2 regions of the Roseobacter sp. TSBP12 genome follow, and region 1 is predicted to be linked to the other one. Evidence: riboswitches for the same ligand, from Rfam matches in the RefSeq annotation. Region 1 holds a riboswitch; the other holds the start of a gene.
What was found. Region 1 has a riboswitch for cobalamin ahead of C8029_RS08040 (energy-coupling factor ABC transporter permease). Riboswitches for the same ligand answer to the same signal wherever they lie in the genome.

Region 2: linked by a shared signal. The riboswitch ahead of C8029_RS03365 (TonB-dependent receptor plug domain-containing protein) and the one ahead of C8029_RS08040 (energy-coupling factor ABC transporter permease) in region 1 are both predicted to bind cobalamin.

The regions. Positions count from the first base shown of each region.
Region 1 is NZ_PYIB01000026.1:233,673-238,892, reverse strand. Features, by position in the region: gene smc (chromosome segregation protein SMC) at 1-2,554, opposite strand, end outside; cobalamin riboswitch at 2,754-2,976, shown strand; gene C8029_RS08040 (energy-coupling factor ABC transporter permease) at 3,012-3,686, shown strand; gene cobW (cobalamin biosynthesis protein CobW) at 3,764-4,813, shown strand; gene C8029_RS21990 (hypothetical protein) at 4,833-5,000, opposite strand; gene cobN (cobaltochelatase subunit CobN) at 5,070-5,220, shown strand, end outside.
Region 2 is NZ_PYIB01000007.1:167,276-172,495, reverse strand. Features, by position in the region: gene C8029_RS03375 (dipeptide/oligopeptide/nickel ABC transporter permease/ATP-binding protein) at 1-1,385, shown strand, start outside; gene C8029_RS03370 (ABC transporter ATP-binding protein) at 1,382-2,347, shown strand; cobalamin riboswitch at 2,464-2,677, shown strand; gene C8029_RS03365 (TonB-dependent receptor plug domain-containing protein) at 2,808-4,652, shown strand; gene C8029_RS03360 (ABC transporter substrate-binding protein) at 4,639-5,220, shown strand, end outside.

The sequences.
Region 1 (5,220 bases):
AAGCCTGCTGCCGACGGCTCTCGGCCTCGGCAATTTGTTCCAAAAGCGCCTCGCGTTTCTCAGCGATGTCCTCGGGTTGCGCCGATGCCTCAAACAGTTCCTCCTCAGAGGTCTCCTTGCGCGCCTGAAGCTCCGCCACCCGTTTCCCCGCGGTTTCAAGACGGTGCCGCCAACCAGACAACTCCTTGGTCACCTCTTGCGAGCGCCGGGTGCGCGCCTCGCCTTCTCGGCGAATCTCGTCATGTGACGAGCGTTTCGTCATCATGGTGATCCGCGCCGCTTCAACCGCGAGTTTGACCTCTTCGATATCTGAGCGCGCCGCACTCAGGTCCGGCAATTCCGACACGGTCTTTTCCGCCTCGCGCAACCGGACCTCTGCGCCGCGCGCATCCTCTTCGTGGCGGGACACGGCCAGCCCGAGGTTCTCGACCTTGCCCTCGGCCAAGGTGCGGTCATTTTCGGCACGAGACAGCGCGCGTGCGGCTTCTGACAGGGCGCGATCAGCGGCCCGGCGGGCTTCACGGGCGGCGTGGTCGGCCTCGCTCAACCGTGTCAATTCCGCCTTCAAATGCTCATGCGCCTGCCGCGCACCTGCCGCCTTGGCTTCGGCCGCCACGAGGTCCTGTTTGAACCCTTCCAATCGGTTGAGCTGTTGCAGGCGCAGAGCCGCCGTTGAGGGTGCATCCTCGGCCCCGGCACGATAGCCGTCCCAACGCCACATATCGCCCTCGACCGACACCAACCGTTGCCCCGGCTCCAAATCGGCCTGAAGACGCGGACCATCTTCGGCGCGCACAAGCCCGATCTGCGACAAGCGCCGCGCCAAAACCGCAGGGGCGGTGACATAGTCACTCAGCGGCTCCACGCCGTAGGGCAGGTCTTGTTCGTCCGCATAGTCTGGCAAAGTGACCCAACCGGAGGCTTGATAGGCCTCAATCGCGGGTTGGCGCAAATCATCCGACAGGGCGGCACCCAGCGCCTTTTCATAGCCAGAAGTCACGCGAATCAGATCAAGCACCTGCGTCCCCGCAGTCTGATCACGATCGAGCATCCGCCCCAAAGCCAGAACTTCGGCCTTGAGGGCACCCACCTCGCCTTCCGCCTCGGACCGCGCCGCACGCGCCGAGGATTCACGGGTCTGCGCTTCGGTCCGCGCCTCATCCGCCTCAATCAACGCCGCCTCGGTGTATTCCGCCCGCTCGCTGGCCTCGGCTTGTGCCTCCTCAGCCGTAGCCAACGCATCCGCTGAACGAAACAGCGTCGATTTCGCGTCTTCAACAGCCGCTTTGGCCCGGTCCGCATCGCCACGCGCCCGTTCCAAGGTCTTGCGATTGTCCTCGACCAAACGGTTTGCGGATTGATGACGCGCGGCCAGCCGGGCGACATCTTCGGTCATTTCGGTCAGCGTGGTTTCACGATCCGCCAGGATTTGACTGGCCTCGGACGCCTCCGCACTCGATTGTGTCAGACGAGGACCATGCCCCTCGGAGGCCTTGATCAGTTCCTTTTGCTCCCATTCAAGCCGCGCAATGGTTTCAACCGCATCGCGGTTGAGTTGCTCTTCGCGGGCCATGTCGGCGACCAATTGATCAATCCGGCGGGCCAGAGTTTCGATCATATCGCGGGCGCGTTTTTCCTCATCGGCCAGTTGATCGCGCGACACGGTGAGCCGCTGCAATACGGCACTGGCGATAGCCTCTTCTTCGCGAAGCGGCGGCAGGGCCAACTCTCTGGATTCGCGCTGTTTTCCGGCATCACGCGCGAGGCGTTCGGCCTCAGACGCCTGTTTGAGACGGATGCGCAACACATCCTCGGCCTCAACGCGGGCGTGGTCGGCATCGCGCCACCGGCGATAGTACAAAAGCCCCTCGGCCTGACGCAACTCAATACCGATCTCACGATAGCGCGCCGCCTGTCGCGCCTGACGCGCCAGTGAGGCCAATTGCGCCGCAAGCTGTTCAATCACATCATCGACGCGGGCCAAATTGGTTTCCGCGCCTTTGAGCTTCAACTCGGCCTCATGGCGCCGCTGATAGAGGCCGGAAATCCCCGCCGCTTCCTCAAGGATGCGCCGTCGCGAGGTTGGTTTGGCGTTGATCAATTCGGAAATCTGACCCTGACGCACCAGCGCCGGAGAATGCGCGCCGGTGGAGGCATCGGCGAACAACATCGACACATCGCGCGCCCGCACGTCCTTGGTGTTGACCTTATAGGCGGACCCTGCGTCGCGGGTGATCCGGCGAATGATTTCAACCGTGTCGCTCTCATTAAATCCAGAGGGGGCGAGGCGATCCGAGTTGTCGATCATCAACATGACTTCGGCGAAATTGCGCGCCGGGCGAGAGGCCGCGCCGGCAAAAATCACGTCTTCCATCCCCGCCCCGCGCATCGCCTTGGGACGGGTTTCCCCCATGACCCAGCGCAGCGCCTCAAGCAGATTGGATTTGCCACAACCATTCGGCCCGACAACCCCCGTCAGCCCATCCGCGATCACAAGATCGGTGGGGTCAACAAAACTTTTAAAGCCGTTGAGACGCAGGCGGGTGAAACGCAAATGGGGCCTCGGAGTTGATTCCTTTGTGGATAAAACTGTTTGGGACTGCGACGGATGTGTCAACCGGGTGACACCGACATCTGGGCGAAACACCCAAGTTATCCACAAAATATTGCGGTTTGGTGCTCACCTTCTCTGCGCATAGCCATAGAAAGTCTATGCAGAAGGTTAAAGCACTTGACCCAACACAAGCCAATGCGCCAAATAGGGGCGTTATGGTTCCCCATCACGACGCCAAGCGTTTAGGGGAGAAATGGGAATGTGGTGCGCGAGACCCAAATCGGGGCGCAAAACCACAGCCGCCCCCGCGACTGTAAGCGGTGAGTGCCCGTCGACATGCCACTGGAACACCCTGTTCTGGGAAGGTGACGAAGGCGCTTTGACCCGCGAGCCAGGAAACCTGCCGTGACCTCATACCAACCCGCCGTCGGGGATGACGGCCTAGGAGGACTTGTCGATGCATATCGAACCCGGAATCGTCACTGGCGCAAAAATTGCGCTGTCTTATGCCACTGCCGCTGGTGCTGGCCTCTACACTCTCAAACAATCCATCACCGCATTGAGCGAAAAAGGCGTGGCCTCTTTTGCGGCCCGCGCAGCGCTCTCAACAGCGGCTGTATTTACCTTTTTCCAAGTGCTGCCGCATCACGCGGTTGGCGTGTCTGAGGTCCATTTGATCCTCGGCTCCACGCTGTTCTTGCTGTTCGGTGCGGCCCCTGCCGCGCTTGGTTTGGCCCTTGGCCTTTTGGCGCAGGGCCTGTTCTTTGCCCCCTTCGATCTGCCGCAATACGGCATGAATGTCACCACCCTGCTCGTACCGCTCTTTGGCATCAAAGCCGTCGCAGAGCGCATTATCGCACCGGGCACCGCCTATGCCGATATCAGCTACAAGCAAGCCCTCGCACTCTCAACCACCTATCAAGCCGGGATCGTGGCATGGGTTGGTTTCTGGGCATTTTACGGCCAAGGGGTCTCCGCCACCACACTGGCCTCCGTCGGCACATTCGGTGCGGCTTACATGACCGTCATCTTGATCGAACCGTTGGTGGATTTGGCCGTTTTGGCCGGGGCAAAAACGATCAAAGGTCTGGGTAACTCCGGCCTCGTGTCGCCGCGCACCTTGGCCGCCTGAGACCGCTCATTTCAATGATTTCGCGCCGGGGCTCGGGACATCCTGTGGCCCCGGCGTTTTCATAAAGGACATCTAAAATGGCTGCGAAAATTCCAGCAACGGTTGTGACCGGCTTTCTTGGCGCGGGCAAAACCACTCTCATTCGTCACATGTTGGCCAACGCGGGTGGCAAACGCATCGCTTTGATTATCAACGAATTTGGTGATCTGGGCGTCGACGGTGACATCCTCAAAGGCTGTGGCGACGAGACCTGCACCGAGGACGACATCATGGAGCTTTCGAATGGCTGCATCTGCTGCACGGTCGCGGAGGATTTCATCCCGACGATGCAAAAACTATTGGAACGGGACAATAAACCCGACCATATCGTGATTGAAACATCCGGCCTCGCCCTGCCGCAACCTTTGGTGCGCGCGTTCAATTGGCCGGAGATTTCGACCAAAGTCACCGTCGATGGTGTGATCACCGTGGTGGATGGCAAGGCGGTTGATGAGGGCCGGTTCGCCCATAATGTCGCCGCCGTTGATGCCCAGCGCAAACTCGACGAAAACCTAGATCACGAAACCCCGCTCTCTGAGCTGTTCGAAGATCAAATCGCCTGTGCCGATATGATCGTAGTGAACAAAGCCGACCTTTTGGGCGAAGATCACGCCGACGCTTTGGTTGCCAAACTCAAAGGCGAGGCACGCGGCGGTGTTCAGGTTGTGCGCGCAAGCATGGGCGTGTTGCCGATTGATGTTTTGCTGGGTCAGGGAATCGGATCAGAGGGCGATATGGACGCACGCGGCGAGGTGCATCATCATCACCACGATGATGAGGACGACGATCACCACCATCATGATCATGACGAGTTTGAAAGCTTTGTCGTCACGCGCGGCGAGATCAAAGACCCCAAGGCCTTTGCCCGTCAAATCGCCGAGGTGATCCGCGCCCATGACATCCTGCGCCTCAAGGGATTCGTGGCGGTCGAGGGCAAACCGATGCGCCTCACCGTTCAGGCCGTTGGCCCCCGCGTCGATCACTATTTCGACCAACCCTTTGGCACCGCGCCGCGGGATACGCGGCTGGTCGTCATTGGCGAAGCGGGCCTTGATCGCCTGTCAATCGAGACCGCGCTGAGTGCCTAAATGATAAGAGAAAAGCGGCTTACTTGTCGCTTTTCTTTGCCTCAGCCGCCGCTTTCATCCGGGCCAAAAGCTCCGCCTTGGGCGTCTTTGTCCCATAGGGGTTTTTCGATGTCCCCTTGGCGTTATGTTCATCATGCTTCGGTGCGTTCTTGCCACGTTTTGGGGCGCCCATTTTACCATAATCCATTGAGGGGTCTCCTGAGAGTTTCCCCGCTCATGACGCAAGACGCGCGGTAAGACAAGGAAAGAGAAAGCGATGCACCTGCTCGCGGCCACCCCCGGCTCCATTGATGATGGCAAAGACGCGGTCGATCTGGGGCAAACCCCCGCCGATCTGGTGGTGATTTCCGCCGCAGATACCGAGCTTGCCCTGCTCTCAGAGGCACGCAGTACAATGGCTGCGCCCC
Region 2 (5,220 bases), on a different contig from region 1:
AGGAGTTTGTCGATGCGGCGCGCCTGTCGGGGATGCGCAACCGCGAAATCATCCTCAGCGAAGTGTTGCCCAATGTCTTGCCGGTCATCGTCATCGCCATGTCGACGACCGTGGGCTGGATGATTTTGGAGACGGCGGGGCTGTCGTTCCTTGGTCTCGGCTCGCAGCCTCCGCAAGCCGATCTTGGCTCGATGCTGGGCGAGGCCCGTTCGGCGCTGATCACCCATCCACACACCTCGATTGTGCCCGGCGCGATGATTTTGGTCATTGTGATGGGGATCAATCTGTTGGGCGACGGGGTGCGCGATGCGCTTGATCCGCGGTTGAAATCCGGCGCGCTGAGCCGCCCGATGCCTGCCACCACGGTCGATCGTCACGGTCCTGTGCCAGTCGCGCAGACCGACAGTCTTTTGGATATCGCCGGGTTGCGCACGGAGTTTCGGGTGCGTGATCGCGTGTATAAAGCTGTGGGTGGCGTCGATCTGCATGTTGAGCGGGGCGAATGCCTTGGCATCATCGGCGAAAGCGGGTCGGGCAAATCGGTGACCGCCCTGAGCGTGATGGGGCTTGTCGCCTCGCCTCCGGGTGTGATCACTGGCGGTGCGGTGCATTTCGACGGCACGGATCTTATCGGTGCACCTTATGAGGTGTTGCGCGCTCTGCGTGGGCGTCGCGTGGCCTATATTTTTCAGGACCCTTTGGCGACATTGCATCCGCTTTATAGGGTGGGCGATCAGTTGATTGAAGCGATCCAGACCCATGACCCCCTGTCAAAAGAGGCGGCCCGTACCCGCGCGATTGATCTGCTCAAATCGGTGCGTATCCCCAATGCGGAGAGCCGGATCGACAGCTATCCCTATGAAATGTCTGGCGGAATGCGCCAAAGGGTTGGGATTGCCATGGCGCTGGCCAATGACCCCGACGTGATCATCGCGGATGAACCAACCACTGCGCTTGATGTCACCGTGCAGGCGCAAATCCTGTCGGTGCTCAGCGACCTGCGGCGCGCGCGTGGTCTGGCGATCATTTTCATCACCCATGATTTCGGTGTCGTCGGCCAATTGTGCGACCGTGTGGCCGTGATGTATGCAGGCCAGATCGTTGAGGAAGGTCCGACCGAGGCGGTTCTGCGCAACCCGCACCACCCCTACACCAGCCGCCTGATCGATTGTGTGCCGACCTTGGGCGGCGGGCAACGCAAACTGGCCGCGATTCCGGGGCTGCCGCCTGTTGTGGACAGATTGCCCGTGGGCTGTGCTTTTGCCGAGCGTTGTGACAAGGCCGAACCCGCCTGTCGCGCAGATGCGATAGCGCTCATGCCAACGGGGGCGGGCCGCAAGACTCGCTGTCTTTTCCCCGAAACCAAACAGGAGCGCATCGTATGAGTGAGGCCCTGAGACTGACCGATCTGTCAAAGTCCTTTGCGGTCGGCAAACGCCTGTTTGGGCCACCCAAAGCGATGGTTCATGCGGTGCAGCCGCTGAATTTGACAGTGACAACCGGAGAAACCTTGGGGATCGTGGGCGAGTCGGGCTGTGGCAAATCCACATTGGCAAAAATGCTTGTGGGTCTTTTGCCGCCCAGCACCGGCCAGATTGAAATCGAAGGCGCGGTTTTGGACAATGCCGACCCCGCGCTTTTTGGCAAGCGCATCCAATATGTGTTCCAAGATCCGATCAGCAGCCTCAATCCGCGCAAGACCATTCGGCAGATCATGGAGGTGCCCCTGCGGCGGTTGCACCAAATGGACAAAGCCACCCGTGCCGCCCGTATCCACGAGATTTTCGCCGCCGTGAACCTGCGTGAGGAGTTTCTTGATCGCTACCCGCATGAGTTTTCCGGCGGTCAGGCGCAACGGATCGGCATTGCCCGCGCCTTGGCGGCCCAAGCGCGGATTTTGATTCTGGACGAACCGGTCTCTGCGCTTGACGTATCGGTGCAGGCGCAGGTTTTGAACCTGTTGGCAGACCTCAAGGAGACGTTCGGCCTGACTTATCTGTTCATCAGCCATGATTTGGCGGTGGTCGAAGCGGTCAGCGACCGCATCGCCGTCTTGTATTTCGGGGCGATTGTCGAAGTGGGGTCCGCGCGCGAAATTTTTGCCAATGCACGCCACCCCTACACCGCGCTTCTGGCCGCAAGTGCCCCCGAGGTCGGTCGTCCCATTGTGGCGCCCGAGACCGCGGCCACCGAATTGCCCGATCCGTTGTCGCCGCCTTTGGGCTGTGCGTTCAACGAGCGCTGCGGCTTTGCAACGGATCGGTGTCGCGCCGAGAAACCGGCGCTGACCACCGATGAAACCGGGCGCGCCTTTGCCTGTTTCAATCCTTTGTCAAAAGAGCGCTGAACCAAGAGCGATTTTCCGATTGGCGAAGAATGCGCGCCCGTCCACGGGCAGGGGAGCGATCTCTGACCGGGATGGGCCGCCGTTGTTTTTAGACTTCACAGCGCCGAGGAATCCCATTAGGAAAAACCCGCTTTGGTCCGGGCGGTTCGCCGTCCGGTTAAAAGGGAATGTGGTTCGGTTCACCCAATGGGTGCCAAGTCCACAACTGCCCCCGCAACTGTAGGCGGAGAGCGAAGCCGGAAAATGCCACTGTCGCCCATTGGGTGACGGGAAGGTTCGGCCCAGCGATGACCCGTGAGTCAGGAGACCTGCCAAGGTGCTCACCCTGTTCGGACGCGTGGGGCGTGCCGGGCTGCGGACGTTCCGCATGTGGTGATTTCACCGTCTGCGGGGGGTCACTTTCCCTCGACTGACATTGTTCACATCCGCGACCATAAAGGGTCGTTTTCGAGGGTTATACATGAACCGCTTTACAGTTTTGGCCGCATCCGCTGGCCTGCTCTCACTCTCCGCGCCGGTTGCCGCACAGGAGACATTCGTTTTGGACGAGATCATCGTCACCGGCGGGTTGTCCCCGATTGCTGCCGAAAAATATGGCCGTGCCGTCAGTGTCGTCACCGCAGAAGACATCGAAGAGCGCGGCATCACCACGGTGCAGGACGCCCTGCGCGCCTTGCCCGGCGTGTCGGTCAATGGCACTGGCACAAGTGACACCCAAATCCGCATCCGCGGTGGCGAAGGCAACCACACGCTGGTCCTGATCGACGGCATCGCCGCCGCCGGGGGCGACGGGGAATATATTTTCAGCGGTCTGGAAACCGCCAATATCGAGCGCATCGAAGTGCTGCGCGGGCCGCAATCGGTCTATTACGGCTCAAACGCCTCCGCCGGGGTGATCAACATCATCACCCGCAAAGGCTCGGAGGGCACGACATTGAATGGCAGTCTTGAGGTTGGCTCCGGCACCACTGCGAGCACCTTTGTGGCGCGTAGGGACGCGCGCGGCGGTGTGTCTTTGGCGCTGTCGCACATGGATGATCCGGGCTTTGATCTGTCCGGCGATGGTGGGGAAAAGGACGGGCTGACGCGCTCCACCGCGATCCTGTCGGGCGATTATCAGGCGACAGATGCTCTGAAACTGGGCTTTACCCTGCGCCGCTCTGAGGAACGCTACGAATATGACAGCGACAACTGGATGGCGACGGATGCGGAGTCTTATATCGTGGACGATCCCACGCAGTATGCCAATCGCGATGAGCTGACTGCTGGCGTCTTTGGCGAATACAGCATGATGGAGGGGCGATTGACCCACCGTCTGGCCGTTGAAACCACCCAAAACAGGTTGAAAAACAATGGCGGAGCCACCACCAAGACCACCACAGATGCGGTGAAATACCGGCTCAGCTATGGCATTGACGGCGCGGTGGATCAGGCGGATCAGCTTCTGAATCTGCTGCTGGAACATCGCGAGGATGACAGTACTCTTGACCCGGCCTATGGCCGCGCGGCGACATCGGTGGCACTCGAATATCGCGGCAGCTTTGCTTCGGGGCTTGATGTTCAGGCCGGGGCGCGGTTCGACGACAACGATGTGTTCAAGGATGCGACAACATGGAACCTCGGCCTGTCCTACCTCTTGGACAATGGCGTGCGGCTGCATGGGTCTGCGGGCGAGGGCGTGGTCAATCCCGCTTATTTCGAACTCTATGACAGCTATGGCGGCACCGGAAACCCGGACCTGCAACCGGAGCGCAATCTCAGCTTTGATCTCGGTGTCGAGCTGCCGATCTTTGGCGACCGGGGGACAGTGGATGTGACCCTGTTCAAGGAGCGCCTGACGGATGAAATTACCGCTGTCAGCACCGATCCGGGGTACACCTATATCAACCAGACCGGGAACAGCGACCGGCGCGGTGTCGAGATCGCGGGCGCGCTTGAGGCCACCGACGCGCTGTCTCTGCGTCTTGGCTATACCTATCTTGAGGCCAAAAACCCCGACAACAGCGTCGAAATCCGCCGTCCGCGCCATGAATTGACACTTGGCGGTACGCTTGACGCCTTTGGTGGGCGCGGTGCGGTGTCCGCCGATCTGCGTCATGTGGCGGGCAATTACGACTGGGGAAGCAATCAAACGGTCAAATTGCCCAGCTTCACCACCGTCAATGTGGCGGCGCACTATGATCTGACCGACCGGGTGCAACTCACCGGGCGGGTCGAAAATCTCTTTGATGCGGAGGCCACCGAGGTCTGGGGCTATGCCACGCGGGGCCGCGCGGTTTATGTCGGGCTCAATGCACAGTTCTAGGTCCATTTTGGGTTTTGCTCTGACGGGGGTGTTGCTTTGCTGTGCCCCCGTCATGACGCGCGCGGAGGTCCCCGCGCGCGTTGTCTCGCTGAACCTGTGCACCGATCAGCTTGCGATGATGTTGGCGGCACCGGGGCAATTGAGGTCGGTGTCGTTCTTGGCCTCCGATCCGCGCTCTTCCGCGATGGCGGACGAGGCCAAAGCCTATCCCGCCAATCGCGGTCAGGCCGAAGAGATTTACCTGATGCAGCCCGATCTGGTGGTCGCCGGAGCGTATACCTCTCGCGCCACCGTCGCCTTACTGCAACGCTTGGGCGTGCGGGTCGAGATTTTCGCGCCTGTCACCGCACTGGGCGACGTGCCCGCACAGATCGCGCGGATGGGCGACGTTTTGGGCCAACAGGACAAAGCCGCAGAGGTCATCGCGACCTATGACGCGGATTTGAAAGCCTTTCGGGAGGAGGGGGGGCGCAGTCCCACTGCCGTGCTCTATGAGGCCAATGGCTATACCCCAGGGGCGCAAAGCCTGTCGGGGCAAATTTTAGCCACGGCAGGGTTCACCAACCTG